DNA from 4 places in the Kitasatospora sp. CM 4170 genome. Region 2 is predicted to be linked to each of the others. Evidence: riboswitches for the same ligand, from Rfam matches in the RefSeq annotation. Region 2 holds a riboswitch; each other region holds the start of a gene.
What was found. A riboswitch is a leader RNA that binds a small molecule or an ion and turns the genes downstream of it on or off. The one in region 2 is predicted to bind cyclic di-AMP.

Region 1: linked by a shared signal. The riboswitch ahead of RMN57_RS31660 (LysM peptidoglycan-binding domain-containing M23 family metallopeptidase) and the one ahead of RMN57_RS23425 (transglycosylase family protein) in region 2 are both predicted to bind cyclic di-AMP.
Region 3: linked by a shared signal. The riboswitch ahead of RMN57_RS21660 (M23 family metallopeptidase) and the one ahead of RMN57_RS23425 (transglycosylase family protein) in region 2 are both predicted to bind cyclic di-AMP.
Region 4: linked by a shared signal. The riboswitch ahead of RMN57_RS30010 (glycoside hydrolase family 16 protein) and the one ahead of RMN57_RS23425 (transglycosylase family protein) in region 2 are both predicted to bind cyclic di-AMP.

The regions. Positions count from the first base shown of each region.
Region 1 covers NZ_CP134877.1:7,509,172-7,512,447, forward strand. Annotated here, with positions in the region: gene RMN57_RS31655 (MFS transporter) at 1-499, opposite strand, end outside; cyclic di-AMP (ydaO/yuaA leader) riboswitch at 811-968, shown strand; gene RMN57_RS31660 (LysM peptidoglycan-binding domain-containing M23 family metallopeptidase) at 974-1,999, shown strand; gene RMN57_RS31665 (DUF2470 domain-containing protein) at 2,264-2,983, opposite strand; gene RMN57_RS31670 (RidA family protein) at 3,146-3,276, opposite strand, start outside.
Region 2 covers NZ_CP134877.1:5,468,836-5,472,111, forward strand. Annotated here, with positions in the region: gene RMN57_RS23420 (cytochrome P450) at 1-769, shown strand, start outside; cyclic di-AMP (ydaO/yuaA leader) riboswitch at 1,042-1,211, shown strand; gene RMN57_RS23425 (transglycosylase family protein) at 1,217-2,176, shown strand; gene eno (phosphopyruvate hydratase) at 2,440-3,276, shown strand, end outside.
Region 3 covers NZ_CP134877.1:5,063,723-5,066,998, forward strand. Annotated here, with positions in the region: gene RMN57_RS21645 (TetR-like C-terminal domain-containing protein) at 1-461, opposite strand, end outside; gene RMN57_RS21650 (alpha/beta hydrolase) at 615-1,442, opposite strand; gene RMN57_RS21655 (YiaA/YiaB family inner membrane protein) at 1,589-1,879, opposite strand; cyclic di-AMP (ydaO/yuaA leader) riboswitch at 2,125-2,283, shown strand; gene RMN57_RS21660 (M23 family metallopeptidase) at 2,296-3,156, shown strand; gene RMN57_RS21665 (hypothetical protein) at 3,246-3,276, opposite strand, start outside.
Region 4 covers NZ_CP134877.1:7,104,744-7,108,019, forward strand. Annotated here, with positions in the region: gene RMN57_RS30000 (MoaF-related domain-containing protein) at 1-100, opposite strand, end outside; gene RMN57_RS30005 (lipase) at 449-1,849, shown strand; cyclic di-AMP (ydaO/yuaA leader) riboswitch at 2,059-2,224, shown strand; gene RMN57_RS30010 (glycoside hydrolase family 16 protein) at 2,227-3,276, shown strand, end outside.

The sequences.
Region 1 (3,276 bases), 2.0 Mb from region 2:
CCACCAGCCAGCCGCCGACGAAGGGGCCGACCGCGGCCGACACCCCGCCGAGGCCGGACCAGAGGCCGACCGCCGTCGAGCGGTCGTCCGGGTGGAAGACGGCCTGGAGCATCGCCAGTGACCCGGGGGTGAGCAGTGCCCCGCCGATGCCCTGGACGGCGCGGGCGGCGATCAGCACCTCGATGGTGGGTGCGGCGGCGCAGGCCGCCGAGGCGGCGGCGAACCAGACCACGCCGAGCAGGAAGATCCGGCGCCGGCCGTAGCGGTCGCCGAGTGCGCCGCCGAGCAGGATCAGCCCGGCCAGGGTGAGCAGATAGGCGTTCAGCGTCCATTGCAGGGCGGCGAGCGGGGCGCCGAGGTCTTCGCCGATCCGGGGCAGGGCGACGTTCACCACGGTGCCGTCGAGCATCGCCATGCTGGAGCCGAGCACCGTCGCCAGAAGTACCCAGCGACCCTGCGCGGTGCTCAGGCGCAGGGTGCCGGCCTCGGAAGTGGCCACGGCCCGATGGTCCGCCCAGCGGGGCCCGAGTGACAAGGGTCACCGGGGGTGTGTCGGCGGTTGGCTTTCCGTGAGTGATCGTGTGCGGACGGCCAGCGAAATCGGCGGAGTGTCGCGGATCAGTGGCGCGCCGTGAATCGATTGTGCACGTACTGTGCAGCGGATCATCCGGAGCGTCACATTGTCGCCGGAGGAATTCACCGATGCGGGAGATCGACATTGCTTCGCTCGAACGGATGGGTTTTAGTTCAGCGACCGCCCGGCGTCAGCCCGGGTGGCCACCGGGTGGAACGCCTAGTCCTGCCGCTGCCCGGTGGTACGAACTGAACTCTGTACGGCAGGAGCGGGGGACCCACAGGTAAGTCGCCGGACCGGAATTCGCGGTCCGGCTTGGGGTGAAGCCGCCTATGCGGCCGGGCAACTCCAGCCCGAACCCGACAGCTCACCTCGCAGGCGTCGGAGAGGAACTCCCCCATGCCCGCACAGGCCCGTCGTATCGCCCTGCCCCGCGCCGCCCGCATCGGTATCGCCACCGCCGTCACCGGCGCCGCGTTCGCCCTCCCGCTGGTGACCACCATCAGCGCCCAGGCCCACACCGCCCCGGCCGCGAAGCCGCAGCAGACCGCCACCTGGACCGGCGCCACCAGCGTCGACGCCGCTCCGGCCGCCGCCGCGCAGCCGGCCGCCGAGGCCGCCGCTCCGGCCGCCGCCCCGGTCGAGGAGAGCTACAAGGTCGTCAGCGGCGACACCCTGTCGAAGATCGCCGACGCCAAGGACGTCCAGGGCGGCTGGAAGGCGCTGTACGAGCACAACCGCTCGGTCGTCGGCTCCAACCCGAACCTGATCTTCCCGGGCCAGAAGCTGGCCCTGGGCGCCAAGGCCGCCGCTCCGGCCGAGGCCGCCAAGCCGGCCGCCCCCGCCGCCAAGCCGCAGGTCTCGCACGACTCCGCGAAGCCGGCCGCCCCGGCGCAGGCGCCGAAGCCGGTCCAGGCTGCGAAGCCGGCCGCCCCCGCCGCCAAGCCGGCCCAGGCCCCCGCCGCCAAGCCGGCCGCCCCGGCCACCACCCCGGCCCCGGCCGCCGTGGCCTCCACCTCCGGTTACGTCGCCCCGCTGGCCAACCCGAAGCTCGGCACCGCCTACGGCGTCGCCGGCTCGATGTGGGCCTCCGGCCACCACACCGGTGCCGACTTCGTCGCGGCCACCGGCACCCCGCTGCGCGCCGTTGCGGCCGGCACCGTGGTCAAGGCCGGCAACGGCGGCGCCTACGGCAACGAGGTCGAGATCAAGCTCGCCGACGGCAAGTACGCCCAGTACGCGCACCTGTCCTCGATCGGCGTGAAGGTCGGTCAGGCCGTCACCGCCGGCCAGCAGATCGGCCTCTCCGGTGCGACCGGCAACGTGACCGGCCCGCACCTGCACTTCGAGATCCGCACCGGCTCGGAGTACGGCTCGGACATCGACCCGATCGCCTACCTGCGGGCGCACGGCGTCTCCATCTGACCCGGTCCACAACCGAGTTCAGACCACCGCCAGGTGCGGGGCGAACGAACTCCCGGGATGGTCATGTCGGGTGACCGCTCGACCGGGTGATCGCCGCACCAGTGGCGGACATACGGGCGCGGGACACGCCCAGGCCGGCCCGGCTCGCGAGACCTCCCTCGCGAGCCGGGCCGGCCGCTTTCGTCGTCCACGTCCGCTTCGGCGCCGTTTCCGCGGCGCCTCCGCAGCGAAGCGGTTCCGGAAGGCCTGTCCGGCCCGGTCCGGTCACGACCGGCGGGCGGGCAGGCCGGTCTGTGCGGCGGTCAGCAGCCGGTGCATCTGCTCGCCGAACTCCTCGGTGTCGCAGGCCGGTTCGGGGAAGACCAGGCGGACGTCGCGGTGACCGTGCGGATGGTCCAGGCGCAGCACCAGGCCGTGGCGGTCGAGCGCCAGCGGGCGGATCTCCGGCCGCCCGGCGAGGAGTTGGGGGTCGAGCAGTCGGGTGAGCGCGGCGAGCGCGTCGGGGTGGTCGTCGATGAGGTGGGTGAGCAGGCCGGCCTCGTAGCGGGCGAGCGGGTCGGGCCCGGCGAGGGCGAGGTCGGCGCCGGTGAGCGCGCTGGTGCCGTACGGAGTGGCGAGGACGGCGTGGGCGACGTCCAGGTGTAGGTGGACGCTGAGGCCGTCGTCGGCCAGGTGGGCGAGCCGGAGCCGGCCGGCCATGGTGAGCCGGCCGCGGACGCGGTCGCGGACGGCGACCGGGGCGATGTCGGTCACGTCCAGGACGACGGCCAGGCCCTCGGTCTCGCCGGTCGCGGCGAGGGTGAGCCCGGAGCCGAGCGGGGCGGTCAGGCGGAGCCGGGAGCCGTGCACCGAGACCGGGGTGTCGAGGTCGTGGTGCTCGCCGCGGGCCCGGACCACCACCGAGGAGGTGGCGCTGAGCAGGCTGCAGATCCGTTCGGCGGCGGTGGGCTCGGGGGCCTCGGCGTCGGCGGGCGTGGGGCTCATGGCGACCTCCATCGAGTTAGGTGAGGCTTACCTAATCATTTTGGTCGCGTGGAAGGCAAGGGCCGCCCGCCCGGTGCCCGTCGGGTACCGGGGCCCGGACGGCGCCCGCCCGGGCCCCGCGCTTCGGCGACCGTCCCCGGGCCCCGCCTGTCCGGCGGTGGATCAGCCGATCACGGCCTGGGCGTCGATCTCGACCAGCATCGGCTCCTGCGGCAGTTCGACGAAGACCGTGGTGCGGCAGGGCCTCACGCCGCCGGGCTTGACGTTCTCCTCGATGAACTCGGCGTAGACCT
Region 2 (3,276 bases):
GGACCAGGACGACTTCCGCGACTGGGCGGGCATGATGATCCGCCACGGCGGCGGGCAGCGCGGCGGCGTGGGGCGGGCGGTGAAGCGGATGCGCTCGTACCTGGCGGAGCTGATCCACCGCAAGCGGGCCGACCTCGGCGACGACCTGATCTCGGGGCTGATCCGGGCCAGCGACCACGGCGAGCACCTGACCGAGAACGAGGCCGCGGCGATGGCCTTCATCCTGCTGTTCGCCGGGTTCGAGACGACCGTCAACCTGATCGGCAACGGCACCTACGCGCTGCTGCGCAACCCCGGGCAGCGGGCGCTGCTGCAGGATTCGATCGCCCGCGGCGAGACCGGCCTGCTGGAGACCGGGATCGAGGAACTGCTCCGCTACGACGGGCCGGTGGAACTGGCCACCTGGCGGTTCGCGACCAGCCCGCTGACCATCGGCGGGGTGGAGATCCCGGTGGGCGACCCGGTGCTGGTGGTACTCGCGGCGGCGGACCGGGACCCGGCGCGGTTCGCCGACGAGAACACCCTCGACCTGGCCCGGACGGACAACCCGCACCTCGGCTTCGGGCACGGCATCCACTACTGCATCGGCGCTCCGCTGGCCCGTCTGGAGGGCCGTGCCGCGCTGGCCACGCTGCTCACCCGGCTGCCCGATCTGCAGCTCGCCGAAAGCCCGGAGAATCTGCGGTGGCGCGGTGGTCTGATCATGCGTGGACTTCGTGAACTTCCGGTCGAATTCACTCCGGAGAACGCGGAGAAGAAGCCCGTCTGATCACGGCCGGGAACCGCTCGCAGCGGCCCGCGCGTCCTCCGGCCGGCGGCTCGACACGCTGACGCGGCGTCTCAGAGACGGCCCAACAGGGGGGTTGAACCACCATCAATCCGGACATACCGCCTCCGTTTGTAGGCGATCGACCGTGTGCCGTAATTTCTGTGTGATATCGGCGATATGAGCTTGTGATTGGTGTGAGGATCTGTCTACTCTCCCTGGAGTTCGCAGCTGCGGACCTCGTGCGCGGAACGCCGAATCCTGCCCGCCGCGCCACGGGAAACCGACCAGAACCCTGGGCAGGGGCGGGGGACCCAGGTTTGTTGCCGTCCTCCACGGCTTGGGGTGAAGCCGCAGTCGCGGGCAGAACGCCTCGCGACACGCGGCCGGGCCACCTCCCGGTCCGAACCCGACAGCTCACCTCGCAGGCGTGCGGAGAGGGACGTCTTCATGCTGTTCGTTGGAACTGGCCGCCACCGCCGCCGCACCCAGGCCGAGAAGGCCATCGCCGTCGCCGGTGTGGCCGGCGTCGGACTCGCGATGCCGCTCCTCACCGCCACCGGCGCCTCGGCGGCCCCCGTCTCCACCTGGGACGCGGTCGCCCAGTGCGAGAGCGGCGGCAACTGGAGCATCAACACCGGCAACGGCTTCTACGGCGGCCTGCAGTTCACCTCCAGCACCTGGAAGGCGTACGGCGGCACCGCGTACGCGGCGCAGGCCAACCAGGCCAGCAAGGGGCAGCAGATCGCGGTGGCCGAGAAGGTCCTCGCCTCGCAGGGGCCGGGCGCCTGGCCGGTCTGCTCCAAGCGGGCGGGCCTGAGCAAGGGCGGCGCCGCGGCCGAGGTCGACGCCTCCACGGACGCGAAGCCGGCGGCGCAGCAGCCCGCCGCGCCGAAGCCCGCCCAGCCGAAGCCCGCCGCGCCGAAGCCGGCTCAGAAGCCCGCCCAGCAGCAGGCCCCGAAGCCCGCCGCCCAGCAGCCCGCGCAGCAGGACGCCAAGGCCCCCGGCTTCTCCGGCCAGGGCGGCTGGGACGCCGACGCGAAGGTGTACTGGTACCAGAGCGACGGCGCCTGGTACTGGACCAGCCACGAGAGCGTGTACCGGCAGCACGCCGGTCAGTACACCCCCGAGGTCGCCCTCCAGTACGCCGGTCCGTCCGACGGGTACATCGGTCAGGGCGCCGGCCCGACTCCGACCACCGGCCACGCCGATCCGGCCGGCCACGCCGACCCGGCCCCCCAGCAGCGCACCGGCCACGGCTACACCGTCCAGGCCGGCGACACGCTGGCCGGCATCGCCGCCGCCCAGGGCGTGTCCGGCGGCTGGCAGACGCTGTACGACGGCAACCGCGGCACCGTGGGCGGCGACCCCGACCTGATCATGCCCGGCCAGGTGCTCAACCTCGGCTGAACCACCGGCCGCTGAACCCGGGCCACCGCCCGGCGGCGCGGACGAAGGGGGCCGGATACGTCCCCCTTCGTCCGCATCCGGACCGCTTTCACGGGGCAACCAGGTGAACTACCGGTGGGTAGTGCGGCCACACGCTGAGACGGACCCATGGTCGACGTGGCCCCGGGAGCCCGTGCGGTTAGGCTCTGGTCGTAACGACTCCGCAATCGTCCGGCCGACAGCACCCACCGTCAGCCGGACCTGCTTCCGCTAGGAGATGCTTCGTGCCGTCCATCGATGTCGTCGTAGCCCGTGAGATCCTCGACTCGCGTGGCAACCCCACGGTCGAGGTCGAGGTCGGCCTCGACGACGGCAGCACCGGCCGTGCCGCCGTCCCGTCGGGTGCCTCCACCGGTGCCTTCGAGGCGCTGGAGCTTCGTGACGGCGACAAGAACCGCTACTTCGGCAAGGGCGTGGAGAAGGCCGTCCTGGCCGTCATCGAGCAGATCGGCCCGGAGCTGGTCGGCTACGACGCCACCGAGCAGCGCCTGATCGACCAGGCCATGCTCGACCTGGACGCCACCCCGGACAAGTCCTCGCTCGGCGCCAACGCCATCCTGGGCGTCTCCCTGGCCGTGGCGCACGCCGCCTCCGAGGCCAGCGACCTGCCGCTGTTCCGCTACCTGGGCGGCCCGAACGCGCACGTCCTTCCGGTCCCGATGATGAACATCCTCAACGGCGGCTCGCACGCGGACTCCAACGTCGACATCCAGGAGTTCATGATCGCGCCGATCGGCGCGGAGTCCTTCTCCGAGGCCGTCCGCTGGGGCGTCGAGGTCTACCACACCCTCAAGGGCGTCCTGAAGGAGCGCGGCCTCTCCACCGGCCTCGGCGACGAGGGCGGCTTCGCCCCGAACCTGGACAGCAACCGCGAGGCCCTGGACCTCATCACCGAGGCCATCAAGAAGGCCGGCTACGTGCCCGGCCGCGACATCGCGCTGGCCCTGGACGTCGCCGCCTCCGAGTTCTTCAAGGACGGCGCCTACCAGTTCGAGGGCAAGTCCCTCTCGGCCGCCGAGCTGATCGAGTACTACGCCGAGCTGGTCGCCGCGTACCCGCTG
Region 3 (3,276 bases), 410 kb from region 2:
GCGAAGCCGTGCGCCACCGAGCGGACGGTCCGGGCCGCGTGGATCGCCTCGGAGCCCTCCAGCCCGTACCCGCGGAGCACCGCGACGATCACGCCGACCAGCCGGGCCGCCGCCCGGGCGAGGTCGTCGTCGGGCTGCGGGGCCTGCGGGAGCGCGTGGTAGCGGTGCGGGTACTCGGTGGCGTACCCGTGGTAGGCGCGCAGGACCGCCGCGACGGCGTCGTCCCCGCCCCGGCCGACGGCCGCCTCGGCGAGCCGGTCGGCCAGCTCCTCGGTGACCCGGACGGCGACCAGCCGCCGCAGCTCGGCCAGCCCGCCGCTGACGTGCTTGTACAGCGAGGGCGTGGCCACCTTGGCGCGGGCGGCGACCGCGGCCAGGGTGAGGGCCTCGGCGCCCTGCTCGTCGATGAGGGCGAGGGCGTGGTCGACGACCTGCTCGGGGGTGAGTCCTACTCGGGGCATGGGGGACGGCCTCCGTGGTTCCGGGGTGAGGTTCGGCGCGCGGGCGCTTCGGCGGGCGTGGGCGCTTCGGTGGACGCGGATGCGGACGCGGGCGCCCGGTCGGCGCGGCGCGCCGGGGGCCCGGACCGGGTGGGCCGGGCCTGCGCGGCGGGGTCAGCCGAGCTCGGCGAGGAAGGGCAGCAGCGCGTCGGCGGTGGCCTGCGGCCGGTCGGCCATCGGGTAGTGGCCCGACCCCTCGATCATCACCTTGCGGGCCTTCAGCGCGGCGGCCTGCCGGTCGGCGACCAGCTCCGGCTTCGGGAAGTCGGGGTCCTTGCTGCCCATGACGACCAGCGCCGGGCAGGTCACGGCGGCGGTCCAGCCGGCGGGCGCGGACTCACCGCGGACGTAGCCGCGGGTCGCGGCCTTGCGGCCCGGCGTGCGCATCGCGGCGACCAGGCCGTCCACGTAGCCGTCGAGGTCGGCCGGCCGGGGGCCCGGGTAGGCCATCCTCCGGTGGTAGAGGCCCCAGAACGCGGGCGAGTGCACCAGCAGCGCGCCCATCACGCCGAACACCGCGCGCTGCAGGGCGGTCGGCGGCAGGTTCTCCACGAAGGCGTCCAGCAGGACGATGCCGCCGACCCGCTCGGGCGCGTCCCCGGCGGCCTTGACCACGGTGGCTCCGGTGTAGGAGTTGCCGGCCAGCACGGCCCGCTCGATGCCGAGGTGGTCGAGCAGGGCGAGCACGTCGGTGGCGATGGCGGCCGGGGAGTAGTCGTCCCAGGCGATCGAGGACTCGCCGAAGCCGCGCAGGTCCATGGTGATCACCCGGCGGCCGGCCGCGGTGAGCAGCGGGCGCAGGTGTCGGTAGGCGGCCCGGCTGTCGAGCATCCCGGGGAGCAGGACGACGGGGAGGCCGTCACCCCGCACGGTGTCGTCGTAGGCCAGCCGGCCGCCGGGGACGTCGAGGAACAGCGTGGTGGGGGTGCTGGTGCCGGTCATCGGGGCCTCCGCGGTCCGCCTGGACGGGGTGTCGGCGGTGCTGCCGACACCCACAAAGCTAAGGCTAATAGCCTTAGCCGTCAAGCTATCGGCGTCAGCCCGATGCGCGCATCCGCGCCGGGCCCCGCGCTCTCCGGGCCGCCGGCTCAGACTCCCTCCACCTTGAACGGGTCGTGCTCGGCCAGCAGCTTCTCCAGCCGGGCCTGGTCGACCCGGGTGACGATCTCGTTGGTCTCCTGCCGGTCCCGGACGACCTTGGCCAGGGTGAACGAGGAGGTGACGGTGTAGAGCAGGCCGACCCCGAGGAAGGCGCGGGTCCAGGCGCCCACCGGGAGGTAGGTGATGCCGATCGCGAGGGCGCCGGCGGAGAGGGCGAAGGAGAGCACGGCCTGGATGTAGTACGCGGCCGTGGTGCGGGACTGCATCGGTGCGTTCATGGCGCCAGGATGCGCGCCGTCGAACGAGGTCCACATGAGTAGGAGTACTCAAACAAGGGGTCGTTCGTTGACGTCCTATCACGTTCGGTAGTGTCAGTTGTCGTCAAACGCCCCAAATCGCCCACCGGATCGCGTAGTGTCCGAGCTGTGTCCTGTCGTCCCATGCGGACGGCTTGGAATCGGGGGCTCCTAGGATTAACGTTTGATAACGCAGCGCGGTCCGCAACGCCGTACCCAGACGGCACCGCGCGCCGTCGCCTAATCCCGCCGGCCGGCCTCCGGGCAGGCCAGGGAGCCGGGGAACCACGTTCCTTGGGGTGAATCGGCCGGGCCCAGGCCCAGCCGTAGGAGACCTTCCTGCTCCGAACCCGTCAGCTAACCCGGTAGGCGCGAAGGAAGGAAAGGAGCGCGCCTCCGTGGCGTCGACGCACTCTCCGGCACACCTGCCCGGCTCCTCCGCCGGCACTCAGCTGCTCGACCACCCGTGGCCGCCCGCCCACCTGGGCGAGTACGGCGGGGCCGACGACGAGGCCGCCCCGCAGCCCGCCGAGACCAACCGCCACCGGATGCCGCGTCAGACCCGCGGGACCGCCCCGCTGCTCGGCGTCACCGCCGTCGCCGCCACCCTGGGCGCCACCGGCTTCGCCTCCGCCACCCCGGCCGCCGCGCCCGCCGTCGAGGCGCCGGACGAGGCCCCGGTCGCGCTCTCCGCGGACCCGGGCCTCGCGCTCGCCGCCCGGATCCAGCAGCAGGCCGACAGCCAGCGCACCGCCGCCGAGGAGACCGCCCGCCTGCAGGCCGCGAAGGAGGCCGAGGCCAAGCGCGCCGTCCAGCAGCAGGAGGCCAAGCGCGCCGCCGAGGCCGCCGAGAAGGCCAAGCTCGCCGCGATCAACCTGCCGGTGCGCGACTACCGCCTCTCCGCCCACTACGGCCAGAGCGCCTCCTACTGGGCCCACCTGCACACCGGCCTGGACTTCGCCGCCGACACCGGCACCCCGGTGTACGCGGTCGGCCAGGGCACCATCACCTCGGCCGGTTGGGCCGGCTCGTACGGCTACCGGATCGTCGAGACGCTGCCCGACGGCACCGAGATCTGGTACTGCCACCTCTCCTCGATCATCAAGGGCTCCGGCAAGGTCGTCCCCGGCCAGCAGCTCGGCAAGGTCGGCGCCACCGGCAACGTCACCGGCCCGCACCTGCACCTGGAGGTGCGCCCCAACGGCGGTGCCCCGGTCGACCCGGAGAGCTGGTTCGAGCAGCGCGGCATCACCCCCTGACGGTTCGCACCTGACGGCACGACGAAGGCGCCCCGGCCGGTACACCCGTACCGGCCGGGGCGCCTTCCCGTTTCCGTGCGCCCCCGCCGCTACTCGGTGGGGTCCTGCGCCGCCGGCTCC
Region 4 (3,276 bases), 1.6 Mb from region 2:
GCCGCTTGCCGTCGGCAGAGTAGGCGTTGCGGAAGGCCGCGCCGTTGTCGACCTGGAAGAGGTAGGTACGGCCGGCGAAGGCGGGCAGGGGGGCGGTCATGGCGGGACGGGTCCTCGTCTCTCGTCGTGCGGTGCCGGGCGTACCTGCCCGGGCGGGTGGTGTCGTGCCTGCGGTGCTGTGCTGTGCGGTGCCGTGCACGCGGTCCGAGCGGGACCGGTCCACCGCGGTGCGGGCCGGTCGGCACGCGGCCGCGGATGGACCTCCAACCTATCCGACGAGGTGACCTCCGCGACGTACTTGCCGACACCCCGCCACGGCGCGGGGCGCCACCCCGGTCGCGTACGGGGTGTGACCCCGGCACATGGGCGGCCGGGTGGCCCGGCCGTACCGTGCTGGCGCCGGCCCACCGGGGCGTGGGCCCGGCCCAGTCCGACCACGGAGCCGCCGATGCCCAGCACCCGCACCAGCCGAGCGAGGAACCGCCGGACCACCCGCCGCCTCGTCCCCGCCGTCCACCGGACACCCGCCGTCCACCGGACCCCCGCGGCCCGGCGGACCCCCGCCGCCGCCTTCGCCGCGCTGCTCGCGCTCACCCTGCTCCTCCTGGCCGTGCCGCCGGCTGCCGCCGTGACCGCAACGGCGGCCGCCGTCCCCGCCGGGGCCCCCGCCGTGACCGCGGGCCTGAACCTGGAGGCGACCTTCCCCGCCCCCGCCCACGGCTGGGCCAAGGTCGAGCGCTACCTCGACACCACCCCCGGCTTCACCGCCGAGCAGTACCCACCCGGCGGACGCGGCGACCAGGACGGCGCCCGCCTCACCTACTTCGGCGGGGTCCGCCAGCCGTTCTCCGGCCGGTTCCTGCTCTACTCCGCCGCCGGCTGGGACACCGGCGGCCGCGCCACGCCCGTCCTGCTCGTCCACGGTGCCAATGACAACGCCGACCGCGCCTGGGCCGACCCCGGCGAGAGCGGCAGCTGCGGCGCCACCGGCCCGGCCGGCTGCCCGTCCACCGGACTGGCCCAGTACCTGGCCGCGACCGGCCACCGGGTGTTCGCGATCGGCTTCGCCCACAAGCACGGCGACAACCTGCTCCAGGCCCAGGCCGTCGGGGACGCCGTCGCCCTGATCCGCGCCCGGCTCGGGGTGCCCCAGGTGGACGTGGTCGCCTGGAGCAAGGGCGAGGTGGCGGCGCGTGCCTACGTCTCCTCCGTCCGCCCCTCCTGGGGGCGGGCGTACGCGGGCGACGTCCGCCGGCTGGTGACCCTCGGTGGCCCGAACGGCGGCCTGGACTACGTCTACGCCCACGGCTGGGCGTTCTCCCTGGCCACCTGGCCGGCCTGCGGGGGCACCGCCAACGCCCCCTCCCCGCACCTGTACATGACCTGCTACGGGACGTACACGGCACAGCCCTGCCTCGGTGTGCTGCCGGCCGGCGGCCACGACTGCTACCCGGGCCAGCGCCAGCTGCTCGCCCGCTGGGACGCCACCTACGGGGTGGACGGGACGGCGCAGGACTGGTGGACGACGTACTACGGCGGCCGGGGGCTCTACACCTCCGGGCAGGGCATCCAGGCGGCGATCGACGCCGGCTCCCTGATCGGGCCGCTGCAGCGGGCAGGCGTCCCGGCGGCGGTCCGCACCTACCTGCTGGCGGGCGGCTCGGCCGACATCCCCGGGCTCCTGAACGAGAACCGCGGGCCCAGCGACGGCATCGTCTTCACCAGGAGTGCGCTGGACACCACCGGCATCGCCACGGTCGCCGGCACCCGGCTGCTGGACGGGCTCAACCACCTGGAGCTGGCCTGGTCCCCGGAGGCGATGTCGCAGGTCGACGCCTGGCTCGGCTGACCGGGCCCCGGCCGGCCGACCGGGCAACTGATCACCGGCGTCCGCGACTTGATCAACTCCGGCGGGGTCCGGCCGCAGCCCGGATGTGAGCTGCGCGACAACCGACCCCGCCGGGTTGTCGGGTTCCGGAGGGGCTGCCTAGCCTGCTCGGGACGTCCGCTTCGCGGACCCCCGCCGTCGGGACGCCGAGTCCTGTCCACCCGCCGGCCGGCAACCGAGCACCACAGCGGACGGGAGCGGGGGACCCAGGTAGTGCCGCGGCCTCTGCGCTCCGCGCTCGGCGTCCTCGGCTAGGGGTGAAGCCGCTCCACCGGCGGCCGGGCAACCTCAGCCCGAACCCGACAGCTCACCTCGCAGGCGTCACAGAGGACACTGCCATGCAGAAGCCTGCCCGGCGCCGCGCGCCGCGCCATGCCCGACCCTCCCGCCGCGGCCGCAACGCGGCCTTCGCCGTCACCGGCGCGCTCGCCATCGGCGGCGCCGGCCTGCTCGGCCTCCCGGCGGTCACCGGTGCCCACGCGGCGACCACGCCGACCGTCACCCAGGACAAGCTGACCCCGGCCACCATGGTGGCGGGCAAGGCCACCACCGCCTCGCTGACCGTCCACTCCTCCGCCTGCTTCACCGCGAAGACGGTCGGTGTCGGGGTGCGCGACGCGGGGGGACACAACCTCGACTTCCCCGGTGGCGCCGCCAACGCGCAGATATGCCCGAGCGGCCTGTCGGTCACCACCGGTTCGCGCACGCTGCCGGCCGGTACCTACACCCAGTTCGGCTTCTGGCAGGACCTCGGCGGCGCCTGGCACAACCTGCCCTCGCGGCAGCTGGTGGTCTCCGCGGCCACCGCCACCCCGAGCCCCGCCCCCACCGCGACGCCCGTGCCGTCGCCCACCGCGACCGCCGCCCCGAGCAGCCCGGCCACCGCGGCGCCCGTCGCCGGGAAGCAGCTGACCTGGTCCGACGAGTTCGACGGCCTCGCCCTGGGCTCCCGCTGGACGGCCGACCGGAGCAGCTCGTACCACTACGGCGACCACAACCCGAACGACAACAAGCTCGACTGGCTGAACAAGGACAACGTCGGCGTCTCGGGCGGTGTCGCCACCTTCACCGCCCGGCCGAGCACCCACACGCTGGAGAACGGCAAGCAGGCCTGGGACACCGGCCTGCTCACCACCGAGTACTCCACCGAGGGCTTCAAGGTGAAGACCGGCGACTACATCGAGACCCGGGTCAAGCTCCCCGCCGGCACCGGCGCCTGGCCGGCGCTCTGGACGTGGAACAGCACCAGCGGCAACCACGGCGAGATCGACAGCTTCGAGTACCACGCGGACAACGCGAACCTGCTGGAGCTGACCAACCACATCAACCCGGGCTACAAGTACGTCACCGACGCGAAGGCCGTCGCGCACGACCAGTGGGTCACCGTC